DNA from 2 places in the Thermocaproicibacter melissae genome. Region 2 is predicted to be linked to the other one. Evidence: a T-box and tRNA genes for the amino acid it is inferred to sense, from the RefSeq annotation. Region 2 holds a T-box; the other holds one or more tRNA genes.
The links. The T-box of region 2 lies ahead of alaS (alanine--tRNA ligase). A T-box ahead of a tRNA ligase gene usually reads a tRNA of that ligase, here a tRNA-Ala.

Region 1: it has a tRNA-Ala gene. The T-box ahead of alaS (alanine--tRNA ligase) is inferred to sense a tRNA for this amino acid. The anticodon was not compared.

The regions. Positions count from the first base shown of each region.
Region 1 is NZ_CP101827.1:942,462-950,727, forward strand. Features, by position in the region: gene NOG13_RS04655 (queuosine precursor transporter) at 1-427, shown strand, start outside; gene queF (preQ(1) synthase) at 430-825, shown strand; gene NOG13_RS04665 (IS256 family transposase) at 822-2,009, opposite strand; partial or broken gene NOG13_RS04670 (preQ(1) synthase) at 2,108-2,257, shown strand; gene NOG13_RS04675 (DUF4097 family beta strand repeat-containing protein) at 2,355-3,386, opposite strand; gene NOG13_RS04680 (glycosyltransferase family 2 protein) at 3,453-4,409, opposite strand; gene NOG13_RS04685 (TetR/AcrR family transcriptional regulator C-terminal domain-containing protein) at 4,532-5,140, opposite strand; tRNA gene NOG13_RS04690 (tRNA-Ala) at 5,322-5,397, shown strand; gene NOG13_RS04695 (MetQ/NlpA family ABC transporter substrate-binding protein) at 5,618-6,469, opposite strand; gene NOG13_RS04700 (methionine ABC transporter permease) at 6,489-7,151, opposite strand; gene NOG13_RS04705 (methionine ABC transporter ATP-binding protein) at 7,141-8,151, opposite strand.
Region 2 is NZ_CP101827.1:1,157,007-1,165,272, forward strand. Features, by position in the region: gene NOG13_RS05730 (ComEC/Rec2 family competence protein) at 1-986, opposite strand, end outside; gene NOG13_RS05735 (phosphoribosyltransferase family protein) at 1,013-1,555, opposite strand; gene NOG13_RS05740 (histidine triad nucleotide-binding protein) at 1,606-1,944, opposite strand; gene alaS (alanine--tRNA ligase) at 1,982-4,621, opposite strand; T-box leader at 4,691-4,892, opposite strand; gene NOG13_RS05750 (hypothetical protein) at 5,009-5,146, opposite strand; gene NOG13_RS05755 (glycoside hydrolase family 43 protein) at 5,304-6,833, shown strand; gene pepV (dipeptidase PepV) at 6,895-8,266, opposite strand, start outside.

The sequences.
Region 1 (8,266 bases), 210 kb from region 2:
CCTAATCACAATTGCGCTACCATATCCGGATTTCTGGGAAAATCAGGCGGCATATGCAACAGTTATGGGTACAACGCCTCGTGTTGCCGCAGCATCCTTCATCGGGTACCTGTTCGGAGAGTTTTCCAACTCGATAATCCTTTCCAAGCTGAAAGTTGCTACCAAAGGAAAAAGGCTGTGGATCCGAACCATTCTTTCCACTCTGGTAGGCGAGGGCTTTGACTCCATCATTTTTATAACGATATCTTTCTGGGGAACGATGGACAGTTTGACAGTTTTCCGGATGATTCTATTTCAGTACCTATTCAAGGTCAGTTATGAAATTGTATTTACCCCGGTAACCTATTTTGTTGTTAACCGATTGAAAAAGGCAGAAGGTATCGACACCTTCGACTATGAAGAAAAATACACGATTATAGGAGGTTGAGTATGAGAGAGAAGGAAGGACTTACCGCACTGGGCAACAAAGATACGAAGTACAAATCAGAGTATGCGCCGGAGGTGCTTGAAAGCTTTAGCAATAAGCATCCGGACCGAGATTATTTTGTAAAGTTCAACTGTCCCGAATTTACCACCTTATGTCCGATTACAGGTCAACCGGACTTTGCCACCATCTATATTTCCTATGTTCCGGATAAGAGGCTTGTGGAGAGCAAAACGCTGAAGCTATACCTGTTCTCATTCAGAAATGAAGGGTGCTTCCATGAAGACGTCGTCAATATCATCGTGAATGATCTTATCAAACTGCTAAGCCCAAAGTACATTGAGGTTTGGGGGCTATGTCAAGAGAAGTTCGCAATTTGGGGACTCCACGAAATGAATTAAGCTGCGCTTAGCAGAAGTGTCTGAATCGATTTGGGATTCAAATATGCTCTGGAAACGGACCAGTCTTCAGCGTATTCCATGAGATATGTTGTAACCAACCGCAGATAGGAATCTTTGTTTGGGAATATCCCGACGACGTTGGTTCTGCGCCGGATTTCCTTGTTCAGCCGTTCCAGCATATTGGTCGATGAGATTTTACGGGCATCAAGCTCGGGGAATGCATAGAAAGCCAGTGAGTCCTCCAGCCCGTCTTCCAGAAGCTCGATTGCTTTGGGAAACCGCTTCCCATATTGCTCCGACAACTGTTTTGCGCGCTGTCGCGCTAATTGGACGGAAGGCGCCAGCCAGATTTCTTTCAGTTGGACCGCAAAGGATTCTTTTTCTTTCTGCGGTATATGGGCCAGAATATTTCGCATGAAATGCACTTTGCAGCGTTGCCAGGATGCGCCGGGAAAACTTTCTCGGATGGCGGCAATCAGCCCTTTGTTCGCATCGGAAACCACCAGCAGCGGTGTTTTCAAGCCGCGATCCAAAAGACTTTGAAACAACTGGGAATAGCTCTCTTTGGATTCGTCCAGCATCGGCTCCACGGCGAGAATGTCCCTGTGCCCTTGCTCGTTGACGCCGCAGACAACCATCACCGCCATGCTGACGACACGGCCATCCATACGGACTTTTTCGTACAGGGCATCCGTCCAAATGACAGGATAACGAGTATCCGTCAGAGAACGGTTGCGAAATTCCTGTACCTGTTCATTGAGCCCTTTTGTCATCTCACTGACCTGACTGCGGGAGAGGTTCTCTATCCCCAGACTGTGAGCCAACTTTTCCATCTTCCGTGTGGACACGCCCTGCACGAATGCCTCCTGAATAACCTGTACCAGCGCCGCCTCGCTGCGTTTGCGTTCAGTGACAAAGAACGGGATATATCCATGGCTGCGCAGCTTTGGCACCATGAGATACATCGTCCCTACGCGAGTATCCAGCCTCCGGGGACGATATCCGCAGCGGTAGTCACTTCGAGACGGATTGTGCGCATTCTTTTCCGCCCCCACAAGGCCGGAAACCTCCGCCTCCATCAGTTGAGCGCAGAGCCATTCCAGCATACTGAGCATCGGGTCGGGCTCCGCCATACATTTCAGTAGCAATTCCGTAAGATCTGTGTTATTCTTTCCTTGAGTCATTGGGACCAACTCCTTTTTGAATGTCTTGACACCATTCATTTTAAAGGAGTCCCAATGGCTTTTCTATACCTTCTCGAAATTGCGAACTTTATTGTACTCTATCGGTTTGGGGCAAGTTTTTGCCTCGCGGCGGGTTATCTATTGATCCTTACTGCAATTATGGCAAACCCGGTACGAGATGGGAGCAGATTGCATGGGATAGACTGTCACACCATGACATGTACCCAGAAGAAATACATAACCGATAAAATCCGAGAAAAGAAAAACGGTGCAGCCTTTCGGCTGCACCGCAATTCATTGGTAATTCCTTCGTTATGGGCGCGCTTGAATGAAAGCCGCCCTGTTTTATTGTTCAAACTTCAGGTTGATGATGGCATTCGTGGTCTCTACCGAGAGTTTTTTGCTTCCACCGCTTCGATTCTGCAAATTGCTGACCGCGTTGGTCGTGTGTGCGCTGATTGTGTAGTCCTCTTCCCTGCCGACGATGGTGCCCGTAACCAGCGCGTTTGTCGTGCGAAGCGAAATATCCGGCGATTCTACTTTTAGAAGGCCAATCTGAGCGTTCTGGGTATCCGCTTCGATTGTTTCTGTAGCAGCAACCTCTTTTAGGTCGATTGCCGCATTTGTCGTCATAAAACTCAGGCTGCGGGCAGAAATGTCATTGACCATGATGGCTGAATTTGTCGTTGAGCAGCTAAAAGTGCCAAGTTTCTGAAAACGCTCCAGTTTTACATAGCAGTTCGTGGTATCCACCTGAACATCGCCCGAATAGTCCTCAGGAAGCATGACCGTGATGGTGGGCGTATGATCGGACCTGATTCCGCGAAGCTTCCCTTTCGATTGATTGATTACCGTATAGGACGCCCCAGAACATTCAAAATCATAAGTCTGGCCCTTGGCTGTCGGATACTTTACCTCGATTTTGTTATTATTCCACGGTTGAAACACGACCGCCTTATCTTCGGCGGAAATGTTCACTGAGGTAATGCCGTCGGCAGAAATATCTCGTGTCTGGTATTCGTAATCAATCGTTTCTCCCATGAGCGTATTCACGACGGAACTAACGGTTCCAGTATGCCGAAATTGAAGCAGACATGCCGGTACAATCACAAGGGCCGCGACACACAGCACAACGACCAGTGCAATAAGGGCAATCCGGCCGATGTTTCTCGGCTTTCGTCTCGGGTGTTGTGCGAGGATTTGTTGCGCAAGCGCATAAACATTGCCGAAGTCATTCACGGCCGCTTCCTCGGTCCAGCCGCTTTTGACCTTATTTTCGATTGTCTCCCGGTAATATGTGAGAATCTGTTCCAATTCATCTTCCGGAAGCGCTTTCAGCAAGCGCCGCAAAGTTGCAAGAAACTGAATTTTATTCATGATGTGTTCTCCTCCGGGATAATATACTCAAGGAATTGAAGCTGAATCGGGCGCAAGACAGGCCGATCAAACCCGATAAAGCCACGGAGCAGTTTTCCATGTCAATATCCGAAGTTTCAGTCTGCGGTCGCTCCTGCGATCCGGAACAAGAAATTTTTCATATCCGGAAGTGAAGAGGTAATCCTTTATGCTGCGGTAGTTGATTCCGTCACGCAGCGCGATGTCAATGCAGTCCATAACGACGAGAGGAATCCAATTCTTTTCAATTTGAGCCGGCAGCTCGCTTTCCGTGCAGACGGACTTTGCGGTATCCAGCACGCGCAGAGCAGCCTCCACACGGCTGAAAATCTTTAAACCGACCGGCTCGGTTCTTCCACGCTTTAATTCAAGGTCTTTCTCACGGCAAAGCAAAGCGGGCGCCTGCGCCAAAGAATCCGAAAAGATCAGCACCTGAAAAAGGAACTCCTCTGCATAACCGAAGGGGCAGTTCTCGTCAAACGACAGTTGTTTTGCAAGTATAAAATCGCGGCGAAGCAGCACCGCGGCAATATCAATTCTTCTTTCCTTGTGAATGAGTTCCCGGATATAGTGGACACCGCTGGGACGCCGAATCACCGTGCTGATGGCGTAGCGTTCCGCAGCGCGAAGTTCTTCTTTCGTAATGCAGCCAAAAACGAAATCGCTGTTCAGGCGATTTGCAATCTCCAAATAAACAGGAAGATGACCTCGGTATAGCCTGCGCGCAAAGAAAAAGGTTATATATTTTCCGTTTGCTTTCTGTATTGCCGTGTTCAACGCAGCGGGTACATTTGAAACACCGTTCTGAACTACAAAGCCGCGTAGATTCAGTTTTTTAATTTGCAATACCGCTTCCAACACGGTTTTATCCGTGGAACCCATATCGACAATGATGAATTCCGCATCAATTCCTTTTGCCTGTTCCGCGGCAAAAACAATAATTCTGGCAATTTCCTTTTCAACATTCTGCGTTGGAATCAATATAGAAAGTTCAGAAGGCTGCAACCAGAACCCACCCTTCCGTCATATATTCCTATTCAAGTATATCCATAAAGAATCCCTTTCGTAAGACGTAATTCATACAGATTGCAACATAGAAACCACAAATAATCTGGTTAAATTGGAAACTACTTTCTCTGCTTGCCCGGGAGAGATTTCGTGCTGTTATTTTTCGCCCAGCTGCGCACCGCAGAAACCCATTCGCTGTCGTCAATGAAGCGGGATAATTTTTCCACGATTTCATTCGGCGCTTCTGACATTCCCTTTTTGACCCACTGAATCACCATGCCTACTAAGCCATATGTATAAAACTCCGCAATCAGAATCCGATCGTCCGGCTCAAGGTTCATCGTTTTCTGAAAATCCGGTTTTTCAAGAATTTTAATCAGCATATCGCGCGTTTCGCGAAACAAATAATCGCGCAGAATGCTCTGCCCGTCGAGGTTCAGTGAACCGGCATAAAACGCTTTATCTTTCCGCATGATGTTCAGCGCTTTCATAATTGCAGCAGACCAATCCGCGCCATCCGAAATCGGCGACAGCGTGGTAATAATCTCGCTGTAATAAATCCAGTTCACAAGGTCATATTTATCTTTGAAATGATAATAGAAGGTTTGGCGGTTCAGACCGCAGCCCTTCACGATATCCGATACAGTGATTCTCTCCAGACTCTTCTTTTTCATCAATGTTTTTAACGAATCAGCCATAGCCCTTTTTGTGATTAGAGAATCGGACATACAACACCCTCGCATATCTCAAAACATTTCGACGTAGCTTTTTCAATTAGTTTATCAAAAGTTCTGAAAGTTTTCAACATTCGTCCCTCTAAGTTTGTTCAGGCTTCCTCTCATTTTTGTCGAAAAACGCTTGCAAATCACGCGCAGATGTGGTATAGTAATAAAGCTGTTTCGATTCTCTGGGGTATTAGCTCAGTTGGGAGAGCGCCACACTGGCAGTGTGGAGGTCAGCGGTTCGAACCCGCTATGCTCCACCAAACAAAAACCCGCATGGTTCTTGGGCCTGCGGGTTTTTTGCTGTCTTTAGACAGCTAAGGGCAATTAGCCGTTTGGTCATTATTTAGTCATTATTCAAATAAAACGTACAAACATTAAGCCCACCGGGGATTAACCCGATGGGCTTATTTTTGCATCTAATACCAAAGCAGATACACCGGCTAAGGGTACATCCACTAAGTCATAATTTATAATAATGGCTTAGTCGAGGGGAACGACTGCCCCTTGAAAAGTGTTTTTGATATATGTTTTAATTTCATCACTTTTCAGCACTTCCACAAGAGCTTTGATTTCTTCGCGGTTCTCATCACCTTTGCGGACGGCAATGATATTCGCATAAGTTTTTGCGGCAAGCGAATCAGACGCTTCCAAGGCAAGGGCATTTTCCGTCTTGAGGCCGCCCTCCAGCGCATAGTTGCCGTTGATGATGGCAATATCCACATCCGGTAGGGAACGCACTAACTGGGCTGCTTCAATTTCGCGGAATTTGAGATTCTTTTTGTTTTCGGCAATGTCTTTCTGGGTAGCAGTAATATCAGCCCCGTCCTTCAGCTTAATCAAACCCTGTGCCTGAAGAAGCAACAAAGCCCTCGCTTCATTAGTCGTATCGTTCGGCACCGCTACGGTTGCCCCGTCTTTCAAATCCTCCAAGGATTTTATTTTGCCAGCATAAATTCCGAACGGTTCATAGTGAATCGCACCCGCGGATACAAGATTGGTTCCCTTTTCTTTGTTGAATTCCTTCAGATACGGTTCGTGCTGAAAATAGTTTGCGTCTAATTGGTTATCTGCTAGAGCGGTGTTCGGCAGGATATAATCGGAAAACTCTTTGATTTCCAATTCATAGCCTTTGTTTTTCAGCAGTTTCGCAGCTTCTTTTAATATCTCCGCGTGCGGCGTAGGCGAGGCACCGACTACGATTTTTTTCAATCCAGTGGAAGCCGAATCGCCAGTCGAAGAGGAAGCGGTGCTTCCGGAGCTTGCGCAGCCCGTAAATGCACTCAAAGACAGGAGTGCAGCCAGTACGATGGAAACCGTTTTTCTATTTTTCATAATTACCCTCCGTTTTCTCTTATTGTTTTCTTCTGTCAAGTGACATGGCTATTTGCATGCCGATTTTCTGGAAAATCTGAACAATCAGCACAAGAAGGACAACCGTGATGAGCATGATTTCGTTTTGGTAACGGTAATAACCGTAGTTAATTGCGATGGTGCCAAGCCCTCCGCCGCCTACGAAACCTGCCATAGCCGAGTAGCCCAAAATGGTTGTTACGGCAATTGCGGCGCCGACAAGAAGTGACGGTCTCGCCTCCGGAAGGAGGACTTTCCACACAATCTGAAAATTGGAAGCACCCATGGACTGCGCCGCCTCAATTACACCCTGATCCACTTCCTTGAGGGAAGATTCCACGAGTCGAGCGACAAACGGTGCGGCCGACAGCGTAAGCGGCACAATGGTTGCTGTGGAGCCGATGGTGGTGCCGGTAACAAGACGAGTAAACGGCATAATCGCCACTAAAAGGATTAGAAAAGGTATGGAGCGTGTCAGGTTTACAATGACGTCCAGCGTCTTAAATAACCAGGGGCTAGGATGAATCCCGTCCTTGCAGCTCGTGACTAGGAAAATTCCGATTGGCAAGCCGATGACATATGCAAACAAAGTGGACACCAGTGTCATATACAGCGATTCGCCGACACCTTGAAGCAGCATGTATAAAGTCGATTCATCTAGCATTGTCAATCACCTCCGCGGTAAGTCCTCTTGACCGGATATAATGAACCATTTTCTGCGCCAAATCTTCGTCCTCGGGTAACTGTACCACCAATTGTCCAAAGGCTTTGCCGTTTAGGTCTTTTGTGTCGGCATGAAGAATATTGACGGGTGCTTTGCAGGTCAAAACCATATTGGCGAGTACCGGCTCTTCGGAAGAATTCCCGTTAAAAACAATACGCAGGCAGCGTTTGCTCAACCGCACATTGCGTCCTTCTGCGCCCGGGAAAACAAATTTCCGTGCCGCAGCGGTTTGCGGGTTTGTAAAAACATCCTCCACAAGGCCGCATTCGGCGATTTGGCTGTTGTCGATGATTGCCACACGATTGCAAATCTTTTCGATTACACTCATTTCGTGCGTGATAATTACAATCGTAATTCCAAGCTGCCGGTTGATATTTTTCAGCAGATCGAGAATCGACTGCGTAGTTGTGGGGTCCAGTGCACTGGTAGCTTCATCGCACAGCAGAACTTTTGGGTTCGTCGCGAGTGCACGCGCAATTGCGACGCGCTGCTTTTGTCCGCCGGATAACTGTGTTGGGTAAGACTCTGCCCGATCGGAAAGCCCGACTAAGTCCAGAAGCTCCTGTGCCTTCTTTTTTGCGTCCGATTTACGTACCCCCGAAATTTCCAAAGGAAAGCAGACATTTTCAAGCGCTGTCCTCTGTTGCAGAAGATTGAACTGCTGAAAGATCATTCCGATGGAACGGCGCACCTTACGCAAATCGGTTTCACTTAATGCACAAAGATCTTTTCCGTCAAAAATGACGGTTCCTTGCGTCGGCCTTTCCAGCAGATTGATGCACCGCACCAATGTGCTTTTTCCGGCTCCGCTCATGCCGATAATCCCGAAAATATCCCCTTTTTCAATGTTTAAGTTAATGTCGTGTAAAGCGTGGATTTCCGCATCCTTGGTTTGATAGGTTTTGCTCAAGCCGCGTATTTCGATTAAACTCTGACCCATATTCCCCTTCCCTCCTGACCGTCCAACCGGTGCTGTTCATCTTACAGTTTCCATTCCGACGAACATTTCCTGTGTGGAGTCTTGCTTTTACCACTACTGTCTTAGTAAAATAGCA
Region 2 (8,266 bases):
GGATTGGAAATGCAAATCAGCAAAGCTGCCGTACATAGAGAGTTCAGCGGGTCCGCGCGGCGTGAAAACAGCGGACCGGCAAGAAACAGCAGGCACATGACGCCGCTGCGCGTGACGGACGGAACGAAGCACGTTACCGCCATGAATCCGAGCACGCCGCCGGCTGCTGCAACAGACGCAGCCCGTTTCGGAATCCGACAGAACAGCAGCAGAAAGATGAGCAGCTCCGCAATGGTCGACATATGCAATCCCGAAACAGAGAGAATATGCGAGACTCCGTCCGTTCGGAAATCGTCCATCAAGCTGTCTGAGAGGCCGCTTGTATCCCCCAGCAGGATACCCTTGACGAGCGACGTCTCCTCCGGCGGAAGCACTTCATCGAGGGCATTCAGAAGCTTTTGCCGTACGCAAAGCGCATAGTAATACGGCGGCTTCTCGCTAGGCGGCAATACTTCCAACGTTTCGCCCCACGGCGCGTAAGCGGAAAGCATGATGCCTTTTGAGGCGTAATAACTGCGCGATGTGAAGCCGTCGCCGCCTGACGGAAGGAAGAAGCTAACTTTTCCGCTGACTCGGGAATACGGCCCGACATCCAGCTGACTCGAGGAGGAAAGGCGAATCTTGAAATTCTTGATTTCCTCTGCGTCGCTGACGTTGTCGACGCGAATTACATAGTACCAGCGGCCGTAGCGCTGTTCGGGCAGTTCACAGACGGTGCCGGTAATCTCCGCGGTTTTCCCATCGAGAGAACGGGGCGGTTCCACCGCCGTGCGGGAGTACAAGCAAAACGACGCAAGCGCAACAGCAGCCGCCGCAAAGGCGAGCGGAAAAACAACTGCCCGCCGGGTACGCCACCAAAAAAACGTAACGGCAAATCCGGCGAGACAGACCCATAACAGAACAAACGACAGACTTGCGCCGAAAAAAACGGCGGCCGCAAGCGTCAGCAGATAGCAAAATCCCACCAACACCAGCGGTCGTCTCATAAAACTCCCCCGTATTTCGTTGAACTTTATTTGAAGAAAAGCGGCAGAGGTTCCAGATAAATAATATCGCTGCGGTCCTTTGCGTCGCCTTCTGCGAGCACGGCCGCGCGGCCGACAATGTTGCCGCCATACATTCCGACGAGCTTCTCCATGGCTGCAAGCGATTCGCCGGTGCTGATAACGTCGTCAACAATCAACACGCGCTTGCCGCGCAGAACCTTTTCGTCCTCTTCCGAAAGGAAAAGCTTCTGGATATGATCCGTTGTAATGGACTTCACTTCGACGGAAATCGGGTTTCTCATATATACCTTGACGCTTTTGCGCGCCACAACATATTTGCCGCAGCCCTGCCTTGCCATCTCATAGCAAAGCGGAATTCCCTTTGTTTCGGCGGTCACGACGACGTCGTGTTCCGGGCACTTTTTCAGAAGTGCGGCGGCGGTCTTCTCCGTCAGTTCCACATCGCCGAGCATGATGAAGCCGGCAATGTCGAGGTGCTCATTAATCGGGCAAATCGGCAGCTGCCGCTTGCAACCTGCAATCGTCATTTCATAGTATTTCCCGCTCATAATCAGAACGACCTTTCAAAATGTAATCGGCATCCGTGCGCAGCCTTCCATCAGCCGGGAGGCCACTTCATCGAACGCCCGCCAAGCAGGTGGAAATGCAGATGCGGCACAGTCTGGCCGCCGTCTTTGCCTGCGTTGCAGACGATGCGGAAGCCGTCATCGAGGTGCTGCTCCGCTGCAAGCTTTGCAGCTACTTCGTAAATATGTGCGACAACACTGCTGTTTTCCGGCGTGATTTCAGCCGCAGAAGCAATGTGCTCTTTCGGGATAATCAAAATATGCACCGGAGCCTGCGGCTCAAGATCATAGAATGCAAGGACTTTGTCGTCCTCGTAGACCTTTTTGCTCGGAATCTCGCCTGCGGCGATTTTACAGAACACACAGTCCATCGCGGAACCTCCTTTGCACAACGGTATTATTATAGCCTTATTTCAACATATCCGCAACAATTTTTTCGGCTGCGGAAAGAGCATCATCAAGCTTTGAAACATCTTTTGCGCCGGCCATGGCACTGTCTGGGCGTCCGCCGCCGCTTCCTCCCGCGACTGCGGCAACGCTGCGGACAATCTTGCCCGCATGGGCACCCTTGGCCTGTGCGTCTTTGCCTGCGCAGGCAGCAATGTTAATCTTTTCTCCGTTCACGCCGGCAATAACGGCGACGCAGTTCTGCGAGCGTTCCAGCACCTTGTCGCACATTACGCGCAGGGCGGCAGGCTCCACACCGGAAAATCTTGCCGTGATGAGCTGAACGCCCTTCACGTCTTTTGCGGAAGAGAACAGGCTTTCCACACGCATGGCAGCTAGCTTCGCATTGAGTGATTCGACTTCACGCTCTTTTTCTTTCAGTTCTGCCGACAGCTGGCCGATGCGGTGAACAAGTTCTGCGGGGTTGTTGAGCTTCAGTTCGCGGGCGGCGTCTTCTACCATCTGGGTTGTTTCGTCGAGCAGCGCAAGCACATTCGTTCCTGTTACAGCCTCAATACGGCGGACACCCGCAGCGACAGAGCTCTCGGAAACGATGCGGAATAAACCGAGCTGGGCGGTGTTTGAAACATGCGTACCGCCGCAAAATTCCTTCGAGAAATCTCCCGCGGAAACGACACGGACGACCTTTCCGTACTTCTCGCCGAACAGGGCCATCGCGCCGAGCTTTCTCGCTTCTTCAATCGGCATCTCACGGCTCTCGACCGGAACAGCGCTCAGGATTTCGTGGTTGACAAGCTCCTCCACCTTTTTCAGTTCTTCCTTTGTGAGGGCGGAGAAGTGCGTGAAGTCAAAGCGAACGCGCTTGTCGTTGACAAGCTGGCCCGCCTGTTCCACATGCGTGCCGAGCACACGGCGCAGAGCTGCCTGCAGCAAGTGTGCCGCTGTGTGGTTGCGCATGATGGCGGCGCGGCGGTCTGCATTCACCGCTGCCTTGACTTTATCTCCGACGCGAATCTCTCCTGCCTGAACCGCAACATGGTGCAAGAAATTCTTCGCTTGGTTCTTCGTTGTGTTTGTTACCTCGAGCACGGCATCTTCGGACTCGATGGAGCCGGTATCGCCGACCTGGCCGCCGCTCTCGCCGTAGAACGGAGTGCGGTCAAGCACGAGGAGAACCTCGTCGCCGGCCGTAGCGGATTCCACGCGCACGCCGTCGCGGACGATGGCAAGCACTTTTGCCTCGGCTTCCAGAGTCTCGTAACCGAGGAACTCCGTCTCCGGCACCCCGTCGAGGACATTGCTCTCACCGGCCCAAGCATCGGCGCCGGCGTTTTTACGTGCCGCGCGGGCACGTTCGCGCTGTTCGCGCATCAGTCTGCCGAACTCTTCCTCGTCCACCGTGAGGCCGCGCTCGGCAACGATTTCTTTTGTGAGGTCAATCGGGAAGCCGTAGGTGTCGCTCAGGCGGAACGCATCTTCGCCCGGGAACACGGTCTTGCCGCTCTTGACGGTCTCGTCCATGTAGCCGTTCAGCAACTGAAGTCCCTGGTCGATGGTTCTTGCGAAGCTTTCTTCTTCCACGCGAATGAGCTTCGTAATCATGTCGCGTTTTTCGGCAAGCTCCGGATAAGCGCCCTGATTCTCATGCACCACGGTATCGACAATCTTATACAGGAATGTCTCGTGCATGCCGAGGAGGCGTCCATGGCGCGCCGCACGGCGGAGCAGACGGCGAAGCACATAGCCGCGGCCTTCGTTGGAAGGCATCACGCCGTCGGCAATCATAAAGACGGCGCTGCGCATGTGGTCGGTAATAACGCGCAGGGAAATGTCTTTTTTCTCGTCGTCGCCATAGTTGACGCCGGTCAACTTGGAAACTTGCTTCGTAATGTTCTGCACGGTATCGACAAGGAACAGGTTGTCGACACCCTGCATAATGCAGGCAAGGCGTTCAAGGCCCATGCCTGTGTCGATGTTCGGATGCTCCATCGGCGGGTAGTTGCCCTTGCCGTCGCTGTTGAACTGAGAGAAAACGACGTTCCAAAATTCCACATAACGGTCGCAGTCGCAGCCTACGCCGCAGGTTGGCTTGCCACAGCCGTGTTCCTCGCCGCGGTCAAAATAAATTTCCGAGCAGGGGCCGCACGGGCCGGATCCATGCTCCCAGAAGTTGTCCTCTTTGCCGAGGCGCACAATGTGCGACGGGTCGACGCCGACTTCCTTTGTCCAGATGTCGTACGCCTCATCGTCGTCGATATAAATTGTCACCCACAGCTTGTCCTCCGGAAGTTCCAGCACCTTGGTGCAGAATTCCCATGCCCAAGCGATCGCCTCATGCTTGAAATAATCACCGAACGAAAAGTTCCCCAGCATCTCAAAGAATGTGCCGTGGCGGTCCGTAATGCCGACGTTTTCAATGTCGCCGGTGCGGATGCATTTCTGGCATGTGGTCACGCGCTTGCGCGGCGGCGTTACCTCGCCGGTGAAATATTTCTTCATCGGCGCCATGCCGGAGTTGATGAGAAGGAGACTGTTGTCGTCCTTCGGAATCAGTGAAAAGCTTGGAAGACGCAAGTGACCTTTCGATTCAAAGAACGAAAGATACATCTCGCGCAGTTCGTTCAATCCTGTCCATTTCATAGTCCTTTTTGCCCCATTTCCGGCGCGGCCGAATTTATGGCCGCGCAAAAAAATAAGACTTCCCCGCCCGTATGGGACGGAAAAATCCGTGGTACCACCCAAATTGCGCCCAAATAAGGCGCCACTCTGGCCCCCTTAACGCGGGAAAACGCCGCACCTCATCGGTGCGAAGCTCCGGGCCGGCTGCGGCACGGCTTCCGCAGGAACCTCACACCAACGGTTCCCTCTCTTGAGCGGACTTCCCTGCTGCTCTGCCCTTCAGCGCTTTTTTCCTATTCAAAACACTTTTCAAGTATAAACCGGGCAAAGAGAAAAGTCAATCTTTCCCGGAGCTGATTTTGCCGGTTTTCCCTGCCGGAGTGGCGCCTCTTCACAATCAACACTCTTTCATCCTCCGTTAACGCTTTCCGCGTCCTTCCTTCTGCGGCAACCATCCCACATGATGTTCAGCACCATCTGCAGCAGTTGCCCCGCCAGAAGGCCCATCTTTTCCAGCACTTCCGGAGTGCGTTTTGATAATATCATCCAATCTTTTTGTGCGCCATCTTTTCTTTTTGAGTGCCATTTCTTGCTCAACTTCGGAAACCTTTTGCCATTTTGCGCAGATGCGCTTGTCCGCTGAATCTGCACGGCTTACAATGAAAACAATTGACAGGCCTCGCCAGAAAGGAGATTCAGCCTTATGATAGGAACGAACCCGATTCTTCGGTGTGATTTTCCCGACCCCGATGTCATACGGGTAGGAGACACCTACTATATGGTAAGCACCACCATGCACTTCATGCCAGGCGGCGTGATTTTGCGCTCCTATGACCTGATTCACTGGGAAATTGTAAGTTATCTCTACGATGAACTGGAAAACACCCCGGAAGAACGGCTGGAAGGGGAAAAATGCGCTTACGGCCAAGGAATGTGGGCCGGTTCCCTCCGATACCACAACGGCACGTTCTATGTATCTTTCATTGCAAACGACACGCACCGCACCTATCTGTTCCGCTCAAAAAACATTGAGGGTCCGTGGCAGAGGCAGAACATAGAAGGCTTTTACTATGACAGCTCACTCTACTTTGAAGACGACCGCGTTTTTATCGTTCACGGCAACACGGAAATCTACCTGACCGAGCTGACTTCCGACCTGACCGGTCCGAAACCGGGCGGCCTCAACCGCCTGCTGGTACAGGACAGGAAGAACGCCGGCCTCGGCTACGAAGGCTCCCACTTCTACAAAATCAACGGGAAATACTATCTGTTCCTGATTCACTGGCCGAATGACGGAACCAAGCGACGGGTGGAAACCTGCTTTGTTTCGGACTCCCTGGAAGGGGAATTCCGCGGGAAAGACATAATGGACGACGACATGGGATTTTTCAACCAAGGCGTCGCGCAGGGCGGAATTGTTGACACGCCCGACGGGAAATGGTATGCCATGCTGTTTCAGGACCACGGCGCAGTCGGCCGCGTGCCGGTTCTCGTTCCGATGCACTGGGAAAACGATTTTCCGGTTCTGGGCATCGACGGGAAAGCGCCAAAGCTAGTCGAAACAACCAGCACCCGCCCCGAACACCGTTACGAGCCGCTTTACGGCAGCGATGATTTCCAAAGCGAAACGCTGAAAAGTTTTTGGCAGTGGAACCACATTCCCAATCACGACCTTTGGTCGCTGACGGAGTGCCCCGGGCATCTGCGCATCCGCAGCGGTAAGCTCTGCACCAACGTCTGCCAAGCCGTGAACACGCTGACGCAGCGCACCGTATTCCCCGAATGTGAAGCATCGGTCACAGTCGACGGTAGCGGTCTTCACGACGGCGATTATGCCGGACTTTGCACGCTGCAGGGCTGCTACGCGTTTCTCGCCCTTACAAAAGAGAACGGGAAGTACTATCTTGCCATGGTGGCGCGGGAATTAGAGGACTGCGGCCCAACACCGAACCGCGTTATCACGGAACCGGGCAGAGAATATGCGCGGATTCCCGTGGACGGGCCGGTCGTTACGCTGAAGGCGAAATGTACTCTTCCCGGCAAGGACGACGAGGCAGAATTTTTCTACCTGCACAACGGCGAATGGAAAAAACTCGGCATTACGCACAAGCTCTTTTTCCGGCTGGACCAGTTTGTGGGCTGCCGGTTCGCACTCTTCCTCTTTTCCACAAAAACAGTGGGTGGAGTCGCAGATTTCTTCGATTTTCGCTACGACTGTCCGCCTGAGGAATAAACAAAAAATGAAAAAGGGAAACCTCAAAAAAGGTTTCCCTTTTTGCTGCGCTTTGCAGCGCTTATTCCGTCATCATGCGGTACATGGCTTCCAAGCAAATCTGCGCATGTTCCATGAACCGGGAAATATCGATGCTCTCGTTGGAATCGTGGAGCCTGCGGTTCGGCTCATCTGCAAAGAACGGTCCGAACGCCACAGCCCTGCCCGGAACCGAGCGGGCATAAGTACCACCGCCGGTTGCATACAGCTCGGCGGGAACGCCCTTCACAGCCCGGTAGGACTCCTGAAGCAGATGCACCAGCGGGTGGTCTGCCGGGAAGTAAAGCGGTTTCTGGTCGAGCAGAAGTTCCGCTTTGATGCCGGCTGTTTCCGCTTTGGAGCGAATCTTTTCAAAGATTTCCTCCCCATTTACGGTAACAGGGTAGCGAATGTCGAGCTTTGCTTCAGCCGAGGAAGCGTCGGCATGCAGGATTCCGAGATTTAGCGTCAATGCCCCGGAGGGTTCATCGCTGATTTTGACGCCCATGGAAGCACCGTCTGTTTCGGTGCCGACGGCATTCCGCAGGAATGCGAAAAAGCCACCCAACTTCTCGGTCGGGAGAACGTCAGCCAGCAGGCAAATCAAATTGGAAGCGGCGTTGATGCCTTCCTGCGGCTGCATGGCGTGGCTTGCCTTTCCGATGGACGTAACTTTGACGCCGTTTGTTCTCTGTTCAAACTCGAATTTGCCATTTGTCTTTTCCGCAGCGGCCTGAAGCCTTGTAAGCAGGTTATCTTCTCCTTCGACGACAGCCTCCGCCAATGCGGGCACTGCGTTGACTACCGTTCCTGCCGAAAATTCTTTTACCGCTTCCATGCCGCTTCTGGCTGAGCTAAGCCTGACGCGCATGATCCCTTTTTCCCGGTTGCAGATGCCGTATTCGCTGTCCGGAGTAAACGCCATTACAGGCATCGGCTCCTCTTTAAAGTACATGGCGAGGTCATCGCTCGCAATCTCCTCGCCTGCACCGAAAATCACGCGCATTTTCCGTTTGCCCTTTACACCGGCGTCTTTTAAGGCCTTGAGGCAGTAAAGAGCAACGACAGCCGCACCTTTATCGTCTGCAGTACCGCGGCCATACAGCAGATTTCCCTTCTGCGTCATCTGGAACGGCGGCGTATCCCAGCCGTCTCCAGCCGGAACAACGTCAACATGCGTAATTACCGCGGCAGATTCCTCACCTTGGCCGTATTCCGCGTGGCCTGCGTAATTGCCGACATTTTTTGTTGCAAAGCCCAGTCCTTCGGCAATTTTTAAAATTTCATTCAAAGCTCTGGCGGATTCCGCGCCGAACGGCTTGCCTTCTTCCGCTTCTGAGCAAACGGAAGGTATCGCCACCATTCGGGCAAGATCACGAACAATTTCGTCTTGATAAGCCAGAATATTTTTTCCG